DNA from 2 places in the Thermus tengchongensis genome. Region 1 is predicted to be linked to the other one. Evidence: riboswitches for the same ligand, from Rfam matches in the RefSeq annotation. Region 1 holds a riboswitch; the other holds the start of a gene.
The links. Region 1 has a riboswitch for cobalamin ahead of L1087_RS06200 (ABC transporter substrate-binding protein). Riboswitches for the same ligand answer to the same signal wherever they lie in the genome.
Positions count from the first base shown of each region.

Region 2: it holds a riboswitch for cobalamin, as region 1 does, so the genes downstream of both, L1087_RS09515 (HoxN/HupN/NixA family nickel/cobalt transporter) here and L1087_RS06200 (ABC transporter substrate-binding protein) in region 1, are expected to answer to the same signal.

Region 1 covers NZ_JAKEDU010000004.1:15,389-25,963, reverse strand. The annotation lists gene L1087_RS06215 (hypothetical protein) at 1-100, opposite strand, end outside; gene L1087_RS06210 (ABC transporter ATP-binding protein) at 81-833, opposite strand; gene L1087_RS06205 (FecCD family ABC transporter permease) at 820-1,848, opposite strand; gene L1087_RS06200 (ABC transporter substrate-binding protein) at 1,852-2,706, opposite strand; cobalamin riboswitch at 2,838-2,996, opposite strand; gene L1087_RS06195 (ROK family protein) at 3,118-4,311, shown strand; gene L1087_RS06190 (ABC transporter substrate-binding protein) at 4,268-5,503, shown strand; gene L1087_RS06185 (carbohydrate ABC transporter permease) at 5,558-6,667, shown strand; gene L1087_RS06180 (carbohydrate ABC transporter permease) at 6,667-7,473, shown strand; gene L1087_RS06175 (NADPH:quinone oxidoreductase family protein) at 7,483-8,391, shown strand; gene L1087_RS06170 (Rossmann-fold NAD(P)-binding domain-containing protein) at 8,388-9,212, opposite strand; gene L1087_RS06165 (AEC family transporter) at 9,222-10,124, shown strand; gene L1087_RS06160 (hypothetical protein) at 10,074-10,484, opposite strand; gene L1087_RS06155 (16S rRNA (uracil(1498)-N(3))-methyltransferase) at 10,481-10,575, opposite strand, start outside.
Region 2 covers NZ_JAKEDU010000007.1:101,318-111,892, reverse strand. The annotation lists gene L1087_RS09520 (cobalt-precorrin-5B (C(1))-methyltransferase) at 1-909, opposite strand, end outside; gene L1087_RS09515 (HoxN/HupN/NixA family nickel/cobalt transporter) at 906-1,565, opposite strand; cobalamin riboswitch at 1,659-1,820, opposite strand; gene cobT (nicotinate-nucleotide--dimethylbenzimidazole phosphoribosyltransferase) at 1,897-2,907, shown strand; gene L1087_RS09505 (adenosylcobinamide-GDP ribazoletransferase) at 2,911-3,609, shown strand; gene cobO (cob(I)yrinic acid a,c-diamide adenosyltransferase) at 3,588-4,151, shown strand; gene L1087_RS09495 (cobyric acid synthase) at 4,148-6,058, opposite strand; gene L1087_RS09490 (pyridoxal phosphate-dependent aminotransferase) at 6,329-7,321, opposite strand; gene L1087_RS09485 (hypothetical protein) at 7,786-7,920, opposite strand; gene L1087_RS09480 (alkaline phosphatase) at 8,239-9,744, opposite strand; gene L1087_RS09475 (protoglobin domain-containing protein) at 9,867-10,466, shown strand; gene L1087_RS09470 (cobyrinate a,c-diamide synthase) at 10,471-10,575, shown strand, end outside.

The DNA of each region.
Region 1 (10,575 bases):
TGGGCCCGGACTCCGTGTAAAAGGCCACCTCCTCCCCAAGGTCCAGGAGGAAAGCGCGGCCCCGGATGTAAAGCCTGGCCCTATCCGTCCAAGTAGACATGGGGCCTCCCCATGAGGTGGGCCACCCGAATCCCAGGGCCATAAAGACCTTGGAGAAGGGGCTCGGTGAAAACCGCCCCCGGCCTTCCCTCCGCCAAAAGCCTTCCCCCCTTGAGCACCACCACCCGGTCAGCCATGGCTGCCTGATTAGGGTCGTGGAGGACGGCGAGAATCCCCATTCCCTTAGCGACCAAGCCCCGCAGGAGGGCCAGCAACCCCCCCTGGTATTCCAAGTCCAGGAAGGTGGTGGGCTCGTCCAGAAGGAGGTAACGGGGCCTGGCCGCCAGGGCCCTGGCCAGAAGGACGCGCTGGCGCTCCCCCCCGGAAAGGCTACCCAGGTACCGGCCCCGGAAGCGGGAAGCCCCCGTAACCTCCAAGGCCCACTCCACCGCTTCCCCATCCTCCCGCCCCTCCCGTCCCCAAAGGCCCAGGTGGGGAAGCCTTCCCAGGCGCACCACCTCCTCCACCAAAAGCCCCTCCGGGTAAGGCCCCCCCTGAGGCAGGTAGGCGAGGAGCCGGCCCCGGACATAGCTCCTATAAGCCCGAAGGGGCTTTCCCTCCAAAAAGACCTCCCCGGCCTTAGGCCAAAGAAGCCCCGCCATCACCCTAAGAAGGGTGCTCTTGCCCGACCCGTTGGGGCCTAGGAGGGCCACCCACTCCCCTGGCCTTACGGCCAGGTCCACCCCCAAAAGGGCATAGGGACCCACGATCCCCCTGGCCTCAAGCCCTGCCACGCCGCCTCCACATCAGATAGAGGAAAAAGGGCCCCCCCAGAAGGGTGGTGACCACCCCCACGGGAAGCTCCGCCGGCCGGGTAAGGGTGCGGGCCAAAAGGTCCGCCAGGGCCAACAGAACCGCCCCGCCCAAGGCGGAGGCCGGCAGGAGCAACCGGTAATCCTCCCCCAGAAACCGCCGCAAAAGGTGGGGGGTGATCAGCCCCACGAAACCAATGATCCCCGCCTGGGCCACGGCTGCAGCCACCAGGAGACTTGCGGTAAGAAGGAGAAAGAGCTTAAGGCCCTCTAGGGGCAGTCCCAGGCTCTTGGCCACCTCCTCCCCCAGCTGGAGGGCGTTCAACACCCGGCCCAACAGCAAAAGCGGGGGAAGGGCCAGTAGGAAAAAGAGAAGCAGAACCTTCACCCCTGGCCAACCCAAAAAGGCCAGATTCCCCAGGGTGTAAGCGAACACCGCCCGCACCCGGTCGGCGTCCTGGAGCATCAGGTAGGTGGTGGCCCCGGTCAGGACGCTCCCCACCACCACCCCCGCCAGGACCAGCTCCCCGGTACGGGCTGCTCCTCCCGCCAGGACCAGGGTGAGCAGGGTGGCGGAAAAGGCCCCCAGGAACCCGAAGAGGGTGGCGGAGGGGGGTAAGCCCTGAAAAACAGCGTGCTGGGCAAAGCCAGGGGCTAGACTCCCCAGAAAGCTAGCCAGAAGGGTTACAGCGAAGGCTGCCCCCGCCGCCGAGCCCATGAGGTAGGGGTCGGCCAGAGGATTGCGGAAAAGCCCCTGGAAAGCCGCCCCCGCCACCCCCAAAGCCGCCCCCACCAGCATCCCCCCCAGGACCCGGGGCAGGCGCATCTCGGTGACAATGGGGTTTTCCCGCTGGCCCAAGAGGGCCTGAACCACCTCGAGGGGAGAAAGGCTAACCGTGCCTAGGGCCACCCCCAGCACCAGGGCCACAAGCAGAAGGAAAACCAGCCACAGGAGGACCAGGCTCCGCCTAAGGGCCAAAGGAAGGGCCTGGGTCATGGCCTAGCGTCCATGGAAGCAGTCCACCAGAAGCCTAAGCCCCTGGGCCACCCGGGGGCCTGGGCGGGACAGGAGGCTGTCTTGGCCCCCAGTGAACACGCAGATGCGCCCCGTCTGGACCGCCCGCACCCGGCTCCATCCAGGCCTCGTCCGGATGGTTTCCAGGGCACCCGGGTAGGTGGCCACGATCACCTCGGGGTTCTTCTCCACCACGAACTCCGGGGCGATCTTGGGAAAGAGCCCGAGCTCCTTAGGCACGATATTTACCCCCCGGGCCTTCTGGATGAGGACCCCAATGAAGCTCTCCGGGCCCACGGTGTAGGGGGTAGGGTCGATCTCGTAGTAGACCCTCGGCCGGTCCTTGGCCTTGGCCGCCCGGGCTTCCTCCTGGTACACCTCCCGCTGGATCTGGGCCACCAGGCGCTCCGCCTGGCCCTCGAGGCCCAGGAGCTTCCCCAAGGTGCGGGTGGTGCGGAAGATGTCCTCGTAGGTCTCCGTGCGCACCGCATACACGGTAAGGCCCGCCCGCTCCAGGGTCTCGTAAAGCCGGCCGTACTTGGAAACCAAGACCAGGTCCGGCTTAAGGGCCACGATGAGCTCGGGGTTGGGGTTGTAGAGCCCCCCGGCCTTGGGCAGGGCCTTCACCCGCTCGGGCCAATCGGAGTAGTCGTCGGTGGCCACGAGGCGATCGCAGGCCCCCAGGGCGCACACCGTCTCCGTCACCGAGGGCAACATGGTGACGATCCGTTTGGGCGGCGCCTTGACCGTGACCGTGCGCCCCAGGTCGTCGGTGAGGGTAAGGGGAAAAGCGAAGGCCAGCGCCAGAAGGACCGTCAGAAACGCCAGTAGCTTCTTCATGCCTACCTCCCTAAGGCCGCTAGGGCCAGGCCTGGGAGAGGTAGGGAAAGCCCCTGCCGGAAAGCGGCAGGGGCCGAAAAGGCTCTTAAGCCCCCATCGCTCCCCCATCCGCGTGAGGTGCCCGCCTTGGGGTCTGACGGGCGGCCCTGGCAGGTATTCGGGCTTCCGGCCTGCGAAGCGGGGCGCAAAGCTTGGCCGGTTACCGTTGCGGGACAGCGCCGGACTTGCACCGGACTTCCCCACTTTAAGCCTGGACTACGCGCCCAGGCACCAGGGCAACGGGACCTGGCTTTGGGGCCCTAGCGGGCCTTAGGGAAAGGCTAAGGCCTAAGGCCGGGAACTGACAAGGCCTTGACACCGGAACACGCCCGTGCTTTACTTAGTGCCGAGAACGAACTAAAGAGGTGGGAGGTGCGCAAGGGCGACACGCAGGAGATCCGCAGGCTGAACCGCAGGGCCATCCTGGGATACCTGCGCAAGGGCCCCCTCACCCGGGCCGACCTATCCCGCCTCACAGGCCTGGCCAAGAGCGCGGTCAGCCGCCTGGTGGACGAGCTCCTGCAGGAAGGCCTTCTGGAGGAAGGGGCCTCCACCTCCCCTCCCCTGGGCCGGCCCGGTACCCTCCTGCACCTCAGGCCCCGGGCCCGCTTCGCCCTGGGAGCGGAGCTCGGGGTGGAGGGGACAGTGCTCCTGGCCCTGGACTGGCGGGGGGAGGTCCTGTGGGCCAAGGAGTGGCGCCACCCCCGGGAGGCCGGTCCCAAGGAACGTCTGGAACGGCTTCTTGCCGAGGTCTGGCCCCACGTGCCTGGGCCCTTGGGCCTGGGGTTCACCCTGCCTGGGGTGGTGGTGGAAGACCGCCTCCTTCTGGCCCCCAACCTGGGCTGGCGTGGCCTAGACCTCAAGCCTCTCCTCCAGGAGTTTCCCCTTCCGGTGGCTGCGGAGAACGACGCCAAGGCCTCGGCCCTCTCTGAGGTCTTCTTCCACGGGGAGGCCAACCTAGCCTACCTGGTCCTGAGCACCGGTTTGGGGGTAGGGGTGGTGGCCGAAGGCCGCCTCCTCCGGGGAGCAGGCGGGGCCGCAGGGGAGGTGGGCCATTGGCTGGGCCAGGGGGAAAAAACCTGCGCTTGTGGCCGCAGGGGGTGCTTGGAAACGGAGCTGGGATTGGGCAACCTCCTGGCCCACCACCAGGCCCTGGGAGGCCAGGCGGAGGACCTCGAGGCCCTCCTCCGGCAGGCCAAGGAGGGGGAGGCCAAGGCCCTCGAGGCCATCCGCCACCTAGGGGAGGCCCTGGGCCGCTTCCTGGCCAACCTGGCCGTGGCCTACGACCCCGCCTTGGTGGTGGTAGGGGGAAAGGCGGCGGAGTTCTTCCCGTACCTGGAAGCCCCCCTGCGTCAGTCCCTTCGGACCCACGCCTTTTTGGAGGCCCACCGGGACCTCCCCGTGCGCCCTTCGGTCTACGGCCACCTGGCCCCAGCGGTAGGGGGGGCCAGCCTCTTTTTGGCGAGGTTTTTTGAGCTGGGCGGCCTGTGGGCGGAACGCCCACGTCGCAATGGAGGTCGGTATGAGGAAGTGGCTTTTGGCGATCGGCGTGGCCTTGGGGCTTAACGCCCTGGCCCAAACGGGCAAGTTGGAGATCTTCTCGTGGTGGGCAGGGGACGAGGGCCCGGCTTTGGAAGCCCTCATCCGGCTCTACAAGCAGAAGTACCCCGGGGTGGAGGTGATCAACGCCACCGTGACCGGCGGCGCTGGGGTCAACGCCAAGGCGGTGCTGAAGACCCGCATGCTGGGCGGCGACCCGCCCGACACCTTCCAGGTGCACGCGGGACAGGAGCTCATCGGCACCTGGGTGGTGGCCGACCGCATGGAGGACCTCACCGCCCTCTTCAAGCAGGAAGGCTGGCTCCAGGCCTTCCCCAAGGGGCTCGTTGACCTCCTCTCCTACAAGGGCGGCATCTGGAGCGTGCCGGTGAACATCCACCGCTCCAACGTCATGTGGTACATCCCCGCCAAGCTGAAGGAATGGGGGGTGACCCCACCCAAGACCTGGGCGGAGTTCCTCGCCACCTGCCAGACCTTGAAGCGGAAGGGCCTCGAGGCGCCCCTGGCCCTGGGGGAGAACTGGACCCAGCAGCACCTCTGGGAGAGCGTGGCCCTGGCCACCTTGGGCGCGGACGGCTGGGCCAACCTCTGGAGCGGCAAGCTGAAGTTCACCGACCCCAAGGCGGTGGCGGTGTGGGAAACCTTCGGCAAGGTGCTGGACTGCGCCAACAAGGACGCCGCCGGGCTTTCCTGGCAGCAGGCGGTGGACCGGGTGGTGCAGGGCAAAGCCGCCTTCAACATCATGGGCGACTGGGCCGCAGGCTACATGAGCACCACCTTGAAGCTCAGGCCCGGCACCGACTTCGCCTGGGCCCCTTCCCCCGGCACCTCCGGGATCTTCATGATGCTCTCCGACTCCTTTGGCCTGCCCAAGGGGGCCAAGAACCGGCAAAACGCCATCAACTGGCTCAAGCTGGTGGGCTCCAAGGAGGGCCAGGACACCTTTAACCCCCTGAAGGGCTCCATCGCCGCAAGGCTGGACTCCGACCCCGCCAAGTACAACGCCTACGGCCAGTCGGCCATGAAGGATTGGAAGACGAACCGGATCGTGGGCTCCCTGGTCCACGGGGCGGTGGCGCCGGAGAGCTTCATGAGCCAGTTCGGCACGGTGATGGAGATCTTCTTGCAGAGCAAGAACCCGCAGGCGGCGGCCAACGCCGCCCAGGCCATCGCCAACCAGGTGGGTCTGGGCCGCTAGAACCCCTCGGCCCGTGGGGGCAAAAGCCCCCACGGGCTTTTCCCCAAAGGACTTATGCGCGATCGCATCACGGCCTTCTTGGTCCTCCTCCCCTCCTTGGTGGCGGTGGGCATCTTCGTCTACGGCTTCATCGGACAAAACCTCTGGGTGTCCTTCACGGACTGGGGGAAAAACCCCGCCCAGGCCCTGGCCCTAAGGCCCGAACTCCGCTTCGTGGGCCTGGAGAACTACCGGGAGCTCTTCACCGGCTTCGTGGACGTGCGCTTTCGCCAGAGCGTGGTCAACCTCATCTTCTTCACCCTCTTCTTCATGGGGGGGAGCCTGGGCCTGGGCCTCCTCCTGGCGGTGGCCCTGGACCGGGGGCCCAAAGGGGAAGGCTTCTTCCGCACCGTCTTTCTCTTCCCCATGGCCCTTTCCTTCGTGGTCACCGGCACCATCTGGCGCTGGCTCTTGCAGCCGCAGGGGGGCGTGAACGTCCTGCCCACCCTCTTCGGCCTACCCCCCCTCGGCTTTCCCTGGCTCACCACCCGGGCGCAGGTCCTGGTCTTTGACTGGAACCAGCTTCCCCTCTACACCGCCTTCGTGGTGGGCCTGGTCCTCCTCTACCTGGGCTGGCAGGCCCACCGGGCAGGGGAAGGGAAGCGGCGCTTCTGGAGCCTCCTCTCCGCAAGCGTGCTCCTCCTTTGGGCCTTCACGCTAGGGCGGCACGTCCAGCTTCTGCCCTACCCCGAGCCCCACGGCTTCAGCCTGGCCCTGGTGGGGGTGATCCTGGCGGCGGTGTGGCAGATGTCAGGATACACCATGGCCCTCTACCTGGCGGGGCTACGGGGCATCCCGGTGGAGGTGCTGGAGGCGGCCAAGGTGGACGGGGCCAGCGAGTGGCAGACCTACCGCCACGTGATCTTCCCCCTCCTCGCCCCCATCACCCTTTCGGCCATGATCGTCCTGGGGCACATCGCCTTGAAGATCTTTGACCTCATCTTCGCCATGGCCGGGCTGGACTACGCCCCCACGGATGTGCCCGCCATCTACATGTACCTCCTGGCCTTCCGGGGGAACCAGTTCGCCAAGGGCGCGGCCATCGGTATCCTTCTTTTGCTCTTGGTGGCCGTGGTGGTCATCCCCTACCTGGCAAGCCAGCTCAAGAAGGAGGTGCAGCGGTGATGGGGCGGGTTTTCCTCTACGGCTTCCTTCTCCTCGCTACCTTGTTCTTCCTGCTGCCCGTGTACCTGGTGGTCCTCACCGCCCTCAAGGAACCCGCCAAGATCACCCTGGATGCGGTGTGGCGCTGGCCGGATCCCGTCTACTGGGAAAGCTTCCGCACCGCCTGGGAGGCCTTTCGGCCCAAGTTCCAAAACAGCGCGGTCCTGGCCCTCTCGGCCACGGCCCTTTCCGCGCTGGTGGGAGCCCTCAACGGCTACGTTCTGGCCAAGTGGCCCTTCAGGGGCTCCAACCTCCTCTTCGCCCTCATGCTCTTCGGGATGTTCATCCCCTACCAGAGCATCCTCATCCCCCTCTTCCAGTTCGTGAAGGCCATCGGGCTCTACGGCACCCTCTGGGGGCTCATCCTGGTGCACGTGGTCTACGGGATCCCCATCGTCACCCTGATCTTCAAAAACTACTACTCGGAGATCCCCGACGAGCTGGTGGAGGCCGCCCGCATCGACGGGGCGGGCTTCTTCGGCATCTTCCGCCACGTGGTCCTGCCCCTTTCCGCCCCCGCCTTCGTGGTGGTGGCCATCTGGCAGTTCACGCAGATCTGGAACGAGTTCCTCTTCGCCGTGACCCTCACCCGCCCCGAGAGCCAGCCCATCACCGTGGCCCTGGCCCAGCTGGCGGGGGGCGAGGCGGTGAAGTGGAACCTGCCCATGGCCGGGGCCATTCTGGCCGCTTTACCCACCCTTCTGGTCTACATCTTCCTGGGCCGGTACTTCCTTCGAGGACTCCTGGCTGGCTCGGTGAAGGGGTAGACTCCTGGCATGCGCGCCTGGGTGCAAGAACGCCTTCAAGGCCCCTTGACCCTTAAGGAGATCCCCGACCCCACGCCGGGCCCGGGTGAGGTGGTGTTGGAAGTGGAAGCGGTGGGCTTGAACTTTGCCGACCACCTCATGCGGCTTGGCGGATACCTCACCCGGACGCATCCGCCCTTCGTGCCGGGCATGGAAGCGGTGGGCCGGGTGGAGGGACGGCGCTTCGCCGCCCTGATGGGGCATGGGGCCCTGGCAGAGAAGGTAGCCGTGCCCAGGGAAGCCCTTCTACCCGTGCCTGAGGGGCTCTCCTCGGAGGAAGCCGCCGCCTACCCGGTTTCCTTCCTTACCGCCTACCTGGCCCTGAGGCAGGCGGGGGCCAAGCCCGGGGAAAAGGTCCTGGTGCAGGCAGCAGCGGGAGCTTTGGGAACCGCTTTGGTACAGGTGGCAAAGGCCATGGGCCTAAAGGTGCTGGCCTCCGCCTCGAGGCCCGAGAAGCTGGATCTTCCCCAGGCCCTGGGGGCCGAAGCCGTCGCCCCCTATGCGGAGCTCCCCGAAAGGGCCAGGGCATTCGGCGGGGTGGATATCCTTCTGGAGGTGCGGGGTAACCAGTTGGAGGAAAGCCTTTCCCTTCTAAACCCGGGGGGAAGGCTGGTCTATATCGGGGCCGCCGAGGGAGAGGTGGCGCCCCTGAATCCCTTGCGCCTCATGCGAAGAAACCTCACCGTAATGGGCTTTTGGCTGGCTCCCCTCCTTAGGGAAAAGGCCCTGGTGCAGGAGGCCTTGCGGTTTCTCCTGCCCCGTTTGGGCCGGGAGCTCAAGCCCGTGGTGGGAAGGGTTTTCCCCTTCCTCGAGGCTGAAGCCGCCTTCCAAGCCCTTCTGGACAGGGGCCATGTGGGCAAGATCGTCGTCCGCCTTTAGTCCAAGCCCAGGAGGTGCCGCACCGCCGCCAGGTCAAAAAGGGCGTGGCCCACGCTCTTGAAAAGCACGGGGTCCCCTTTCGACCGCTTGCCCGAAAGGGCTTCCCTTAAGGTCACCACCGGCTTAGAAAGGCCCTGAAGCTCCCCAGCCTCCACCAGGGCATCCTCCGTATCGCAGTAAACCGCTGCCCGCTCCACCAAGGCCCTTGGCACCTCCTGCATCTCCGGGCGGAAGCTTCCCACGGCAGCGATGAAGGTGCCTCCCGGCACCCTCTCAGGTAGAACGGGGGTGGAGCTCGAGGTGGCCGTGACGATGAAGGCCACCTCCTCAGGCACCTCAGGGGCCACCCACTCCTCCGCCTCGAGGCCCATACCCCTGGCCTTGGCCAAAAGGGCCTCGGTCCGCTCCCTGCTCCTTCCCCGGATCCAAACCCGGCACAGGGTAAATCCCTCGGCGAAGGCCTCGAGGTGGGCTTCCCCCTGAACCCCAGGCCCCACCAGGAGCAGCGCCCCCTCTTGCCTAGGAGCAAGGAGCCGGGCCGCCAGGAGGGAAAGGGCAGCGGTGCGCCTTTTCGTGATCTCCTCCCCCGGCAGGTGGAAAACCTCCCCGGTATCTAGCCGCTTGGCCCAGACCTCCGCCTGGACCGAAGGGCGGCGATGGGCTTCTACCGTGACCAGCTTGCAAAGGGCCACCTCTTGGTCTGCGGCGGGCATCACCAAAAACTGCCCTCCCGGGATGGGAAGGACCAGCCTTCTCGGAACCTCCGCCTTCCGGAGGAGCACCCTCTCTATAGCCTTAGAAAGCGCCAGATAGCCCGCCATGCCTTTAGAATGCCTCACATGCAGGCCCTTCTCAACACGGTTCTTCCCGTGGCCCTGGTGGTCTTCTCTGGGTATCTGTTGGGCAAGCGCATTCCCATGGACCTCACCACCCTAAGCCGCCTTACCCTTTACCTCCTGGTGCCCGCCCTCATCTTCGACGCCATGTACCGGGCGGAGTACTCCCGGGAAGGACTGGTGGGCCTTGCCTTGGGCTTTACCCTCACCTACCTCCTCCTCTTTCTGGCCATCACTGGGATGGCCAGACTCCTGGGCCTCCCTCCCGAGGCCGCCAAGTCTCTTCTCGTCTGCAGCCTGTTCCCCAACTCCGGCAACATGGGGCTTTCCCTGGTCTACTTTGCCCTGGGAGAAGAGGGGCTGAGGCGGGCCGTGGTGTACTTCATCCTCTCCAGCATGGTCATGTTCGGCCTAGGGCCAGCCTTCATAAGGGGAGGCAGCCTCAAGGAAGGGCTCCTTTTCACCCTGCGCCTGCCCCTCTTTTACGCCCTCCTTCTGGGCCTGCTGCTGAAAGCCCTGGGGGTAAGCCTTCCCTTCCGCCTGGACGAGGGCCTACGCCTCATGGGCCAAGCGGCCATCCCCGTTCTCCTCCTCACCTTGGGGATGCAGATGAGCCAGACCCGCTTCCAGGTGGGGGCCTTTGAGGGAGTAGCCAGCGGCCTGCGGCTCCTCCTGGCCCCCCTTCTGGCCTACGGGGTGGGGTTCATCCTGGGCCTTCCCCGTCTGGAGCACCAGGTCTTGGTCCTGCAGTCGGCCACCCCGGTGGCGGTGAACGCCTTCCTCCTCACCCGGGAATTTGGAGGGGAAGCCCCGCGGGTGGCCAGGAGCGTGGTGGTGTCCACCTTCCTAGCGTTCCTGACCATTCCCCTTTTTCTCCTCCTCATCGGGGTCCGGTAGGCTGGGCGTCCCCAGGTCCAGCTGGAAAAGAACCCCCTCCACCCAAAGCCCCACCAGGCGATGGTAACCCTCGCTCAAGGGAAAGGAAACCCGGTAGGAGCCCACCTTCTCTAGAAAGAGGGTTTTCTCCTGGAGCAAAGCCTCCTCCCGGAACCACTTGAGGTGGAGGTAACCCGGGGAAGGAAGGCGCTCCACCCTGAGGACCAGGATGGCCTCCTCCGCGCCCTTCTCCAGACGGGCCACCACAAAAGGCCTTTCCGGGGGCAGGGGCTTGCCCGGGTCCAGGGGGAGGAAGGTGTAGCGGCAGCCGGCAAGGAAGAGGAGGAAGGCCACACCCCCAAGCCAGCCGAAGGTCCTCATCTCCCCTCCCCGGCGGTGCACAGGGCGAGGAGGGCGATGGCCGCCGTTTCCGCCCGCAGAATCCTCCGGCCCAGGAAGACCGGGGTAAAGC
Region 2 (10,575 bases), on a different contig from region 1:
GGCCGCGCCCTCAGCCTCCTTGAGAGCCCTGCTACCAGCCCCCGCCTCCCTTAGCAGGCGGAGGAGGAGGGGGAGGTTGACCTCGCTCCCCGCGGCGTGAGTCATGGTCTTGCCGTCGGCCATCTTGGATACTTTCCCGATCATTCCCACCACACGCACCACCTCGATCCCCACCTTCTTGGCCGCTTTGAGCACATCCCCTACGAAGTCCCCCATCTCAATGAAAGCCATCTCCGGAAGGTGGGGGAGGAGGCGCATGGCAAAGCGCTCACTCCTCCCCCCGGTGGTGGCGGCAATCTCCAGAAGCCCGTTGGCCCGGGCGACCCCCACCGCTTGGACCACGCTCATGCGGAAGGCGCTGGTGGAGTAGGGCTTTACCACCCCGGTGGTTCCCAGGACGGAAAGCCCCCCTAGGATCCCTAGCCTGGGGTTCAGGGTCTTTCGGGCCAGCTCCTCCCCTCCGGGAATGGCGATGACTACCCGCAAGGGGCGGTCCGTTACCTCCCGCACCGCCTGCCAGATCATCCGCCGGGGCACGGGGTTGATGGCAGGCTCGCCCACCGGCACCCCTAAGCCCGGTTTGGTCACCACCCCTACACCCTCCCCTCCCTCCAGGGTGTCGGCGCTGGCAAAGGTAACGTAGGCCTGGATCTCCGCCCCGTGGGTTACGTCTGGGTCGTCCCCCGCGTCCTTGATGAGCCCGGCCAGGAAGCCCTCTTTCCTCGGCTCCAGCCGGGAGACGACGAAGCGCTGCCGCCAGCCTGCGGGAAGCCAGATGTCCACCTCCCGGGGCGGTTCTCCTAGAAGGGCTAAGGCGGCTGCTTTGGCTGCTGCAGCGGCATTGGCCCCCGTGGTGAAGCCGATGCGGCTTCCCCGTTTGTCCCTAGGGGGTGGGTAAGGGTGGCTCATGCTGGGCGCAGGGCGTAAAGGCGCAGGGAAACCAGAAGGGCGAAAAGTCCTAAGCCTAGGGGAAGGCTTAGGGCCTCGAGATCCACACCCCCCACCTCGGCCAGCACCAGGCCCAAGGCTAAGGCCACCACAGCCCAGCCTAGAAAGCGGCTAGCCCGCTGGGCCTTGGAGGAGTTTTGGGCCAGGTTCTGCAGGCGGCTCGCCAGGAGGCCGTCCACCCCGTCCACTAGGAGCATGCCCAAGGTGAAAAAGAGCCCGAGCCGCAAGGGGGAGAGCTCCGCTGTCAAGGCCAGAGCGGAAAGCTGGCTGGCCGTCTCGAAGCCCAGGCCGAAGAGGAGGCCCAAAAGGAGAGGGTTGGGGATGGGGAGTCTCGCCGGAACTTCCTCCCGTGGGCGTAGGAGCCGGTAGAGGTTCACGCCCGCCACCAGGAGGAGGAGCCAAACGGAAAGGTGCAGGGCTTCTAGGTCCACCTGGGCTAGGAGAGTGGCTGCGGGAAAGGCCAAAAGGGTGACCACAGCCCCGTGCCCCAAGGCGAAGAGGACCCCGTTCCAAGGTGAGGGGCGCAGGCGGGAAACGCCGTCTATGGCCGCCAGGTGGTCAGGGTCCACCCCGTGGCGCATCCCCAAGGCCACGGCCAAGAGCTCGAGGCCGCTCATGGGGTACTCCCTTGGCAACGGGAGCAAAGGGTCCTATGCCGGGAAAATGCTGTTTCACGCATCTCCGCCTCCTTTCACCCCTGCTCGGGGGCAGGTGAGGCGCGCACCGGGGCGGGTATTCGGGCTTCCGGCCTAGTGGGCAGGTCGTGGGTTGGGCCGGTTACCGTTGCGGCACAGCGCCGGACTTTCACCGGTCTTCCCCCTTTTGCGCCCCAGGACATCCGGGTCCTAGGGCACCCCGGCCGCATGGGCCCTTGCCTGAGGGCCTGAGCCCATTGTGCTTCCGTGGGGTCTTGCTGTCAAGGGTGGCCGTCGCCTAAAGTTGGGGCGTATGAACCACGAAATCCTGCACGCAGCCCAAATGCGCTTGGAGCGCCTCACCAAGCCTCCCCGCTCCCTGGGCCGGCTGGAGGGGGTGGCCCTTAGGCTGGCCGCCCTCCAGGGAAGGGTCCAGCCGGAGCTGGGGCCCGGGGCGGTGGTGGTGGCCGCCGCCGACCACGGGGTGGTGGCGGAGGGGGTCTCCGCCTACCCCCAGGAGGTCACCCGCCAGATGGTCCTGAACTTCCTCCGGGGCGGGGCGGCCATCAACCAATTGGCGGCGGTGGCGGACTGCCGGGTCTACGTCCTGGACGTGGGGGTCAAGGGGGAGCTCCCCGACCACCCCGGGCTCCTGAGGCGCAAGGTGCGCCCCGGCACGGGAAACCTGGCCCGGGAGGCGGCCATGACCCTGGAGGAGGCGGAAAAGGCCCTGGAGGCGGGCCGGGAGGCCGCCCGTCTGGCCATCGCGGAAGGGGCCACCCTGCTGGCGGCGGGGGACATGGGCATCGGCAACACCACCGCGGCCAGCGCCCTCACCGCGGCCCTTCTGGGCCTCCCCCCGGAGAGGGTGGTGGGCCGGGGCACGGGGGTGGGGGAGGAGGGCCTAAAGCGCAAGCGGGAGGCGGTGGCGAAGGCCCTTGCCCGCCTGCGCCCGGGGATGGGACCCTTGGAGGTGGCCGCGGAGGTGGGGGGCTTGGAGCTTTTGGCCATCGCCGGGGTGTACCTGGAAGGGTACCGGGCGGGGCTTCCCCTGGTCCTGGACGGGTTTCCCGTTTCCGCGGGGGCCCTTTTGGCCTGGCGGCTGGAGCCTGGCCTAAAGGAAAACCTCTTTGCCGGGCACCTCTCCCGGGAGCCGGGGCACCGGCCCATCCTCGAGGCCCTGGGGCTGGAACCCCTCTTGGACCTGGACCTGGCCCTGGGGGAGGGGACGGGGGCGGTGCTGGCCATGCCCCTCCTCCGGGCTGCGGCCCGCATCCTGCACATGGCCACCTTTGAGGAGGCGGGGGTTTCCGACCGCCTTTAGCCCATGCGGCGGACCCTGCGCCTGGCCCTTGCCCTCCTCACCGTCTTTCCCCTGGCCCCCAAGGAGGCCCTTCCGGAGGAGTTCCGGCGGAGCACCGCCTTCTTCCCCGTGGCGGGCTACGCCCTGGGGCTTCCCCTCTCCCTCCTGGCCCTCCTCCCCCTCCCCGAGGGGCTCTTCGCCGCCTTGGCCCTGGCCCTCCTCCTGGGGCTCACGGGCTTCCTGCACCTGGACGGCCTCCTGGACGCCGCCGACGCCCTTCTCGGGGCCAGGCCCAGGGAGGAGCGGCTCCGCCTCCTCAAGGACCCCCACCTGGGGGCCTTCGCCTTCGGGGTGGGCGGGGTGTACCTCCTCCTCCTCTGGCAGGCCCTGGCCCTGGTGCGGGATCCCCTTTTCCTCCTCCTCCTTCCCGGCTTCGCCCGCTTTGCCATCCTGCCCTTCCTGAACCGCTACCCCCTCCTGCACCCGGGGATGGCGGGGCTGATCCGTGGCGGCCCGGTGCTTCCCCCCTTCCTCCTGGCCCTGCCCTTCCCCCTCCTCTACCCGGGGCCCGCCCTCCTGGCCCTCCTGGCGGCCTGGGGGGTCGCCCACCTGGCGGCGCGGAGGCTTGGGGGGGTGAACGGGGACGTGCTGGGGGCCATGATCGCCCTTTCGGAGCTGGGGGGCCTGGTAGGCTATGCCCTGTGGAGGAGCCTAAGCGGGTGAAGCCCTACGCCAAGCCGCAAGGGGAGAGGCGGGGCCTCCTTTTGGTCTACACGGGGGACGGCAAGGGCAAAAGCACCGCCGCCTTCGGCCTGGCCCTAAGGGCCCACGGCCGGGGGCTTAGGGTGCGCATCTTCCAGTTCCTCAAGCACCAGGGGGCCCGCTTCGGGGAGCACCGGGCCCTGGAGGCCTTGGGCATCCCCATTGAGGGCCTGGGGGACGGGTTTACCTGGAAGAGCCGGGACCTCGAGGCCTCCAAGGCCCTGGCCCTGGAGGGCTGGGAACGGGCCAAGGAGGCCCTCCTCTCGGGGGCGTGGGACCTGGTCGTCCTGGATGAGGCCACCTACCCCCTGCGCTACGGCTGGATATCCCTGGAGGAGTTCTTGGATACCCTGCGTAGCCGCCCCCGCCACGTGCACGTGGTGGTCACCGGGAGGGGGGCCCCTGAGCCCCTGCTGGCCCTGGCGGACACCGTCACCGAGATGCGCAAGGTGAAGCACGCCTTCGACCTGGGGGTGCCCGCCCAAAGGGGGATAGAGCATTAGAGCCTTAGGGCCCGGCCCGCCACCATGAGGTAGACCTCCTCCGCCGCCTGGGCGAAGAGGGCGTTTACCTCCCCCAAAATGTCCCGGTAGCGCCGGGCCAAGGGATGGGCGGGGACGATGCCCATGCCCACCTCGTTGGAGACGGCGATGACCCGTTTGCCGCTTCGGGGGATGGCCTCCAGGAACCGCTTGGCCTCCCATATGGGATCCAGGCTCCTTTCCAGCAGGTTGGCCACCCACAGGGTCAGGCAGTCCACCACCACCGTGGGGTGGCGGGCCTCGAGGAGGGCGCCGGCCAGGTCCACGGGCTCCTCCAGGGTCTCCCAGGTGGGGGGGCGCTCGGCCCGGTGGCGGGCGATCCTTTCCGCCATCTCGTCGTCCCTGGCCTCGGCGGTGGCGATGAGGGTGGCAAAGGGGCCGGCAAGCTCTTGGGCGCGGCGGCTTTTGCCGCTTCTCGCCCCTCCCAGGAGGAGGACGAGGCCGGGTCTAGGAGGGGGGTCTGGACTTTCCCGTCCGGGGGCCAAGGGCTGGGCCTCTTCCGCAAGCCCCAGGGCCCGGTGGAGGGGCCTCAGGTCCAGGTGCGCTTCCAGGGCGTCCGCCAGCTCCTCCAGGGCCTCCTCCAGCCCCTTGGCCTCCCGGCCAAAGAGGGCCCGTTGCACCCCGGGGTTTTCCATGAGGCCGTGGAGCCAGGTGGCCAGGAGGGGGCCCTCCTGGTGGAAGAGGGGGAGCCCCTGGCCATGGTGGATCTCGTACCCCTCCACCTCGAGGCCGTTCAGGCGGTCCCAGAAGCCCCCTAGGCCTTGGAGGAGGAGCCGCCTACGCGCCACGGTCTTGCGCCTTTCCATCCGCACCTGGAAGGGAAGGAGGCCGAGGCCTGGGAAGGTGCCCTTCCTTTCCACCCCTTCCTCGTCCAAGATAGCCTGTGACAGCATTTCCGCTCCCCCACAGACCGCCAGCGCGGGCCTGCCTTGGGCCAGGTGGTCGCGGATCAGGGGCAGGAAGTTCCTGAGCCAAGGGAGGTCCTCGGCGGGCAGGCGGCTTCCTGGAAGGATCAGGAGCCAGGCCCCCTCCGCCTCCTCCGGGGTGCGGGCCTGGACCAATTGGGCTAGCTCCCCCAAGGGCCAGAACTCGTCCAGGTTAGAGGCGTGGGGGTAGCGGAGGATGGCCACCTTTCCATGGCCCGCGGCCCGGGGCCGGTGCCGGAACCCATCCTCCTCGGGAAGCTCCAACCCCAGCATGGGTAGGGTTCCCAGGACGGGCACGCCGGTCCAGGCCTCCAGGAGCCCGTAGGCGGGCTTTAAGAGCTCCAGCTCCCCCCGGAACTTGTTGAACACAAACCCCAGAAGCCGCTGGCGGTGGTCCTGTAACAGCGCCCAGGTGCCGTAAAGGGCGGCCAGGGAGCCCCCTTGGTCCACGTCCGCCACCAGAAGGGCCTTGGCCTCTGCCCACTGGGCCACCTTCAGGTTGGGAAGGTCGGGCCAGAGGTTGCGCTCCACGGGGCTTCCCGCCCCCTCCATCACCACCAGGTCGTAGTCCCGGAGAAGCCCCTCCAGGGCCTCCCGCACCACCCCTTCCAGGTGGGGGCGCCGCTCCCTCCAGGAAAGCCGGGAGAGCTCCGGGCTCACCTGGCCCAGGAGGACCACCTGGGAGGACCGTTCCCCCATGGGCTTTAGGAGGATGGGGTTCATGCGGGGCTCGGGGGGGACGCCCGCCGCCAGGGCCTGGAGCCACTGGGCGCTGGCCATCTCCCCTCCCGCCACCACCCGGGCGTGGTTGGACATGTTCTGGGCCTTGAAGGGGGCTACCCGGAGGCCCAGGCGCTTGAAGTGGCGGAGAAGGCCTGCGGTAAGGAGGCTTTTCCCTACCCCGCTCCCCGTGCCCCAGACTGCAAGCGCCTTGGCCCTCATTGCGCTCCCGGACTCCCGTTGCCAGGGCCTGCCCTATCCCGCCCGAGGACCAAGCAAGGCTCCAAGGGCTCCCGGTCCAAGGGTTGGCGGGCATCGGGGCTGAAGGGGTAAGGCGCTTTCCACGGCCGCAACGTCCTCTTGGGGCAAGGGGCTAAGTACCCCGTCGTGGCTTGCGCCACCACGGGGGCCCCAAAGAGGCCATAAGCACGCTGCTTTGGCTTTGGTCGGTGGGGCAGCCTTTGCGTGCGGCTACTTAGGTCCGTCATCCCCTCAGTGTACCCGGGCCAAGACCTCCTTTAGGGCTTGCAAAAGGGCCTGAATGGCCTCCTCCCTTTGGGCGGAGAGCCTGAGCCATTCCCCGAGGCCAAAGCTGGTGGCGTCCCGCACCCGGATGCCCTGTTCCCGGAGGGCCTTGGCCACTTCCGTGGCCTTTCCCACCCGCACCAGGAGGAAGTTGGCAGGGCTTTCCCGCACCTCGAGGCCCATCCTCCTAAGCCCCTGGGCCAGGAGGCGCCTCAGGCGGTGGAGCTCCTTCCGGGTTTCCGCCAACCAGGACTCGGCCTCGGGGTCCAGATGCCCCTCCAAAAGCCCCTCACCGTACACGGAAACCGGCCAGGAGGGGGCCAGGTTCTGGAAGTGGCTGAGGTCCAAGGGAGCCACCAGGTACCCGGCCCGCACCCCCGTGAGGCCGTGGGCCTTGTTTGGGCTGAAGAGGAGCCAGGCCTCCCGGGGCAGGGGAGGGGGGTTTTCCAGCAGGGGGTAGTAGGCCAGGTCCAGGACCAAGGCTCCACCTGCCCTCTGCGCGGCCTCCTCCAGAAAGGGGTACACCTCCCCCGTGGGGTTGTTGGGGAGGCAGAGGAAGGCCAAGGAGCTCCTGGGCAACAGCCTGAGGAATGCCTCCGGGGTCTCCGCCTCCCAAAGGGGCAGGTCCAGGGCCCTGGCGGCCCGGGCGTACTCGCTGAAGGTGGGCTTAAGGAGAAGAATGGGGCCCCGCAGGTAGTTCCAGCGGGCCAGGCGGTGGATGAGCTCGCTGGTGCCCGTGCCCACCGCCACCTGCTCCGGCTGGACCCCGTGGGCCTCGGCCAGGAGGCGGCGCAGGCGGCGGTAGAGGGGGTCAGGGTAGCGGCTTGGGTCCTTGGCCCGGATGTACCGAAGGACCACGGGGTTAGGCCCTAGGGCGTTGGCGTTGGTGGAGAAATCGTAGAGGGGTTCGGGGCCATCGTCGGGCCCTCCATGGATGGGTTTCAAGATGTCGTCCAGCATAACCCCATGTTAGGGGGGGGTTCCTGGGGGCATCTTAGATGGGGCAACGATCTCGGGATAGGAAAAGGCGCTGGCTTGGGAATGGTGGACCCAGGTCCCTGGCCCCCCGCCGCGGGAATGGGTGCCTGGCGTTAAGCGATGGGCGGTGCGGATGGAGGTTTGGGCTAGCCAGCCCCCGGGGCTCACCTGAACCCGGCGGTGACCTTGGCCCTGGCGGCTTTTGGCCTCTATCCCTGGTGCGGGGCTTGTCGCCCAAGGGATGCCCAGTGACCCGGTCAAGGAGGGAGGCGAAGGCATAGGGGCCGCTGCTTTCCCTGTGAGCATGGCTTCCTCCCTAACCGTCTTCTCCACCGATGAGATTACCCACGGCCTTGGGTCTGCGGGTCTTCAGACCGTAGTCCGGGTTTACCCATAGGCGGCTTGGGAACAGGTGGCGGAGGTACCCCTCGAGGCGGGGGTTGGATCTATTCCACCGAGGCCCCCAAGGGGGAGTGGACATCAAAGGCACCGGGACCTATCTTCAGGGAAAGTTCGGCAAGGGCCTGCAGGAAATCCGGGTCCTGCCTGGCCCCCTCGAGGCTCACCATGTCCGGGTCCATGGTCTTCAGGAAGGGCCTTGATGCGGCGTAGTCTAGCGTAGCGGAGGTGGAGGCGCACCTGTATGGTTGAGGCTTGGGTCAACGGCGCCTGCGCCCTTGGGGAGGCTTGGGGAAAGGGGTGGGAAGGCCCAAATGGGTTTTGGATGCCCCACAGGGCACTTAAGCACCCGCACGCAAAGGTTGCCCCATCGCATCGGCCAAAGCCAAAGTGGCGTGCTCATGGCCTCTTTGGGGCCCCCGCCGTGGCGCAAGCCATGGCGGGGTACTTAAGCCGCCCCCTCAGGGGCGGCCCGAAAGGAAGGAGGGTCTGCCAAGCCCTTAGGCCCAGACGTCCTCGGGGTGGCGCATGCCCACGGGCCGGGACTTCAGGATCTCCAGGGCCTCCTCCTCGCTCATCACCGGGTTCTGGTAGCGGATCCCCAAAGCCTCCCCCATGAGCCGGAAGACGTGGGTGTTGTCCACCAGGCCCAGGTTCAGGAAGCGCAGCCCCTGCCCGTACAGGGCCAGCATCACCGGGCTCGCCGTGTGCTGCCCAGAGCTCCAGCCGATGTTGGGCCGTTCGGGCTTCTGGGCGTTCTTCTGCACCATGGCCCAGGACATGGTGTTGGCCGGCTGGATGCTGTACCGCACGGCGTCGGGCAGGTAGACCCGCTTGGTGATGGCCTCCACCACCATCTGCGCCTCCTGGTCCGTGATGGCCACCCCCTTCATGGCCCGGTAGGCCTCCTTCACCTGGCCCGCGTCGGGGTTCGTGCCCAAGACCCGGCCCATGTGCTCGAAGCTGGCCTTCTGCCCCTCCAGGAGGTCGATGCCTGCAGAGCTCTCCAGGTAGCTCCGGCCCGTCCCGTACAGGGCCCCCACCCCGGTGGCGTGGTCCGCGGCCAGGAGGAGGAGGGTGTCGGGGTTGCGGTCCACGAAGGCAGTGAGGGCCTCCAAGGCCTCGTCCGCCGCCAGCACGTCCCACAGGGTGGCCGCGGGGTCGTTGAGGTGGTTGCTGTGGTCGATGCGCCCTGCCTCCACCTGGAGGACAAAGCCGTTCCGGTGGGCCGCCAGCCGGGGCAGGGCCGCCTGGACCATCTCCTTGAGGCTCGGCACCCTCACCCCCTGGAAGCGGCGGTCCACCTCGTAGGGCACGTGGCTGTCGGAAAACACCCCAAGGAGCTTGGAGGCGTTGCTCCGCGCCAGCTCCTCCGGGGTCTTCACCACCCCGTAGCCCGCCTGGGCAAAGGCAGCGTACATGTCCTTTTTGTCCTGCCGCCTCTCCGGGTTGAAGAAGCGGTCCCCGCCTCCCAGGTAAACCTCCGCCCCGAAGGCCAAGTACTGTTCGGCGATCTGGGCCTCGGCGTTGCGGTCGGGGTTGGAGACCACGAAGCTGGCCGGGGTGGCGTGGGTGACGGTGGTGGTGGTCACCAGGCCCACCGCCTTCCCCATCTCCTTGGCGGCGGCGAAGAAGGGCTTGAGGGGGGTGCCGTCCGCGTGCACCGCCAGGCCCCCGTTCACCGTCTTCACCCCGCAGGACATGGCGTTGCCCGCGGCGCTGGACTCGGTGACGTAGCTGGTGAGGCTGTAGGTGTTCATGAGGCCGTTGGGGTAGCGGGCGAGGAGCCTCTCCAGGGCCAGCGCCCGCCCTAAGCGCCTCCTGGCGTAGGCCTGTGCGATGGCATAGTCCTCCCACGAGAAACCGTCGTAGACGAAGACGATCAGGTTCCGGTAGCGCCTGCCAAGGCTGGGTACGTTCTGGGGAGCGCCCTGGGCACCTCCCTTGGGGAGAAGGGCCAGGGCACCGGCGGCCAGACTGCCTTTTAGGATATCCCTCCGCTTCATCGCGCACCTCCGAAGGTAGGCTAGGTGCCCATTGTCATCCCCGGGTCAGGGCCTTGGGGTCCTGGGGGGTGCGCCTCGGGGAGGATGCACAGAGGTCTAGGGGAACGGCTAACATGGTACCCATGACCGACAAAAGCCTCGGCCGCTTCTACGCTCTGGCCCAGGAGTTCTGGTCCCAGCTTCCTCCCCAGGCCCGCTTCCGCCCCCTGGAGGATGCCAGGATCTTCGCCCGGCACCGGGAGGCCATGAAGGCCTGGGTGGACAGCCTGGTTCAGGGTTTCTACGACACCCTCTTCGCCCACCCCGCCACCCGGGCCGTCTTCCGGGAAGGGGAGAGGCCCGCCCGGGAAAAGACCCTGAGGGACTGGTACCTGCGCACGGTGGAGGGTCCCTTCAACGGCCAGTACTTCGCCTGGCAGACCCTGGTGGGCCTGGTGCATGTGCGCCGGGGGGTCACCAACGCCATGATGGCCGCCATGTGGAACTGGGTGGTGGAAACCGCAAGCCGCCTGGCCCGGGAACACCTCCCCAAGGATGAGGCCCAGGCCCTGGCGGATGCCTGGCGGAGGCTGGGCTTCACCGTCATGGCCTTGATCTCCGAAAGCTACCTCCACGCCTACCTCGAGGCCCTGGCCCAGGCGGAAGGGATGGAGGTGGGGGCGTTCCTCAGGCGGGCCCAGCAGGAGGCGGCCCGCCTCCTCAGAAGCCTCTCCCCCGGCTAAGGCCATGCGGCGGATTCCCCGGCTGGTCCTGGCCGCCCCCCATTCGGGGGCGGGGAAGACCACCCTCGCCCTGGCCCTCCTCCTGGCCCTTGGGGAACGGGGCCTTAGG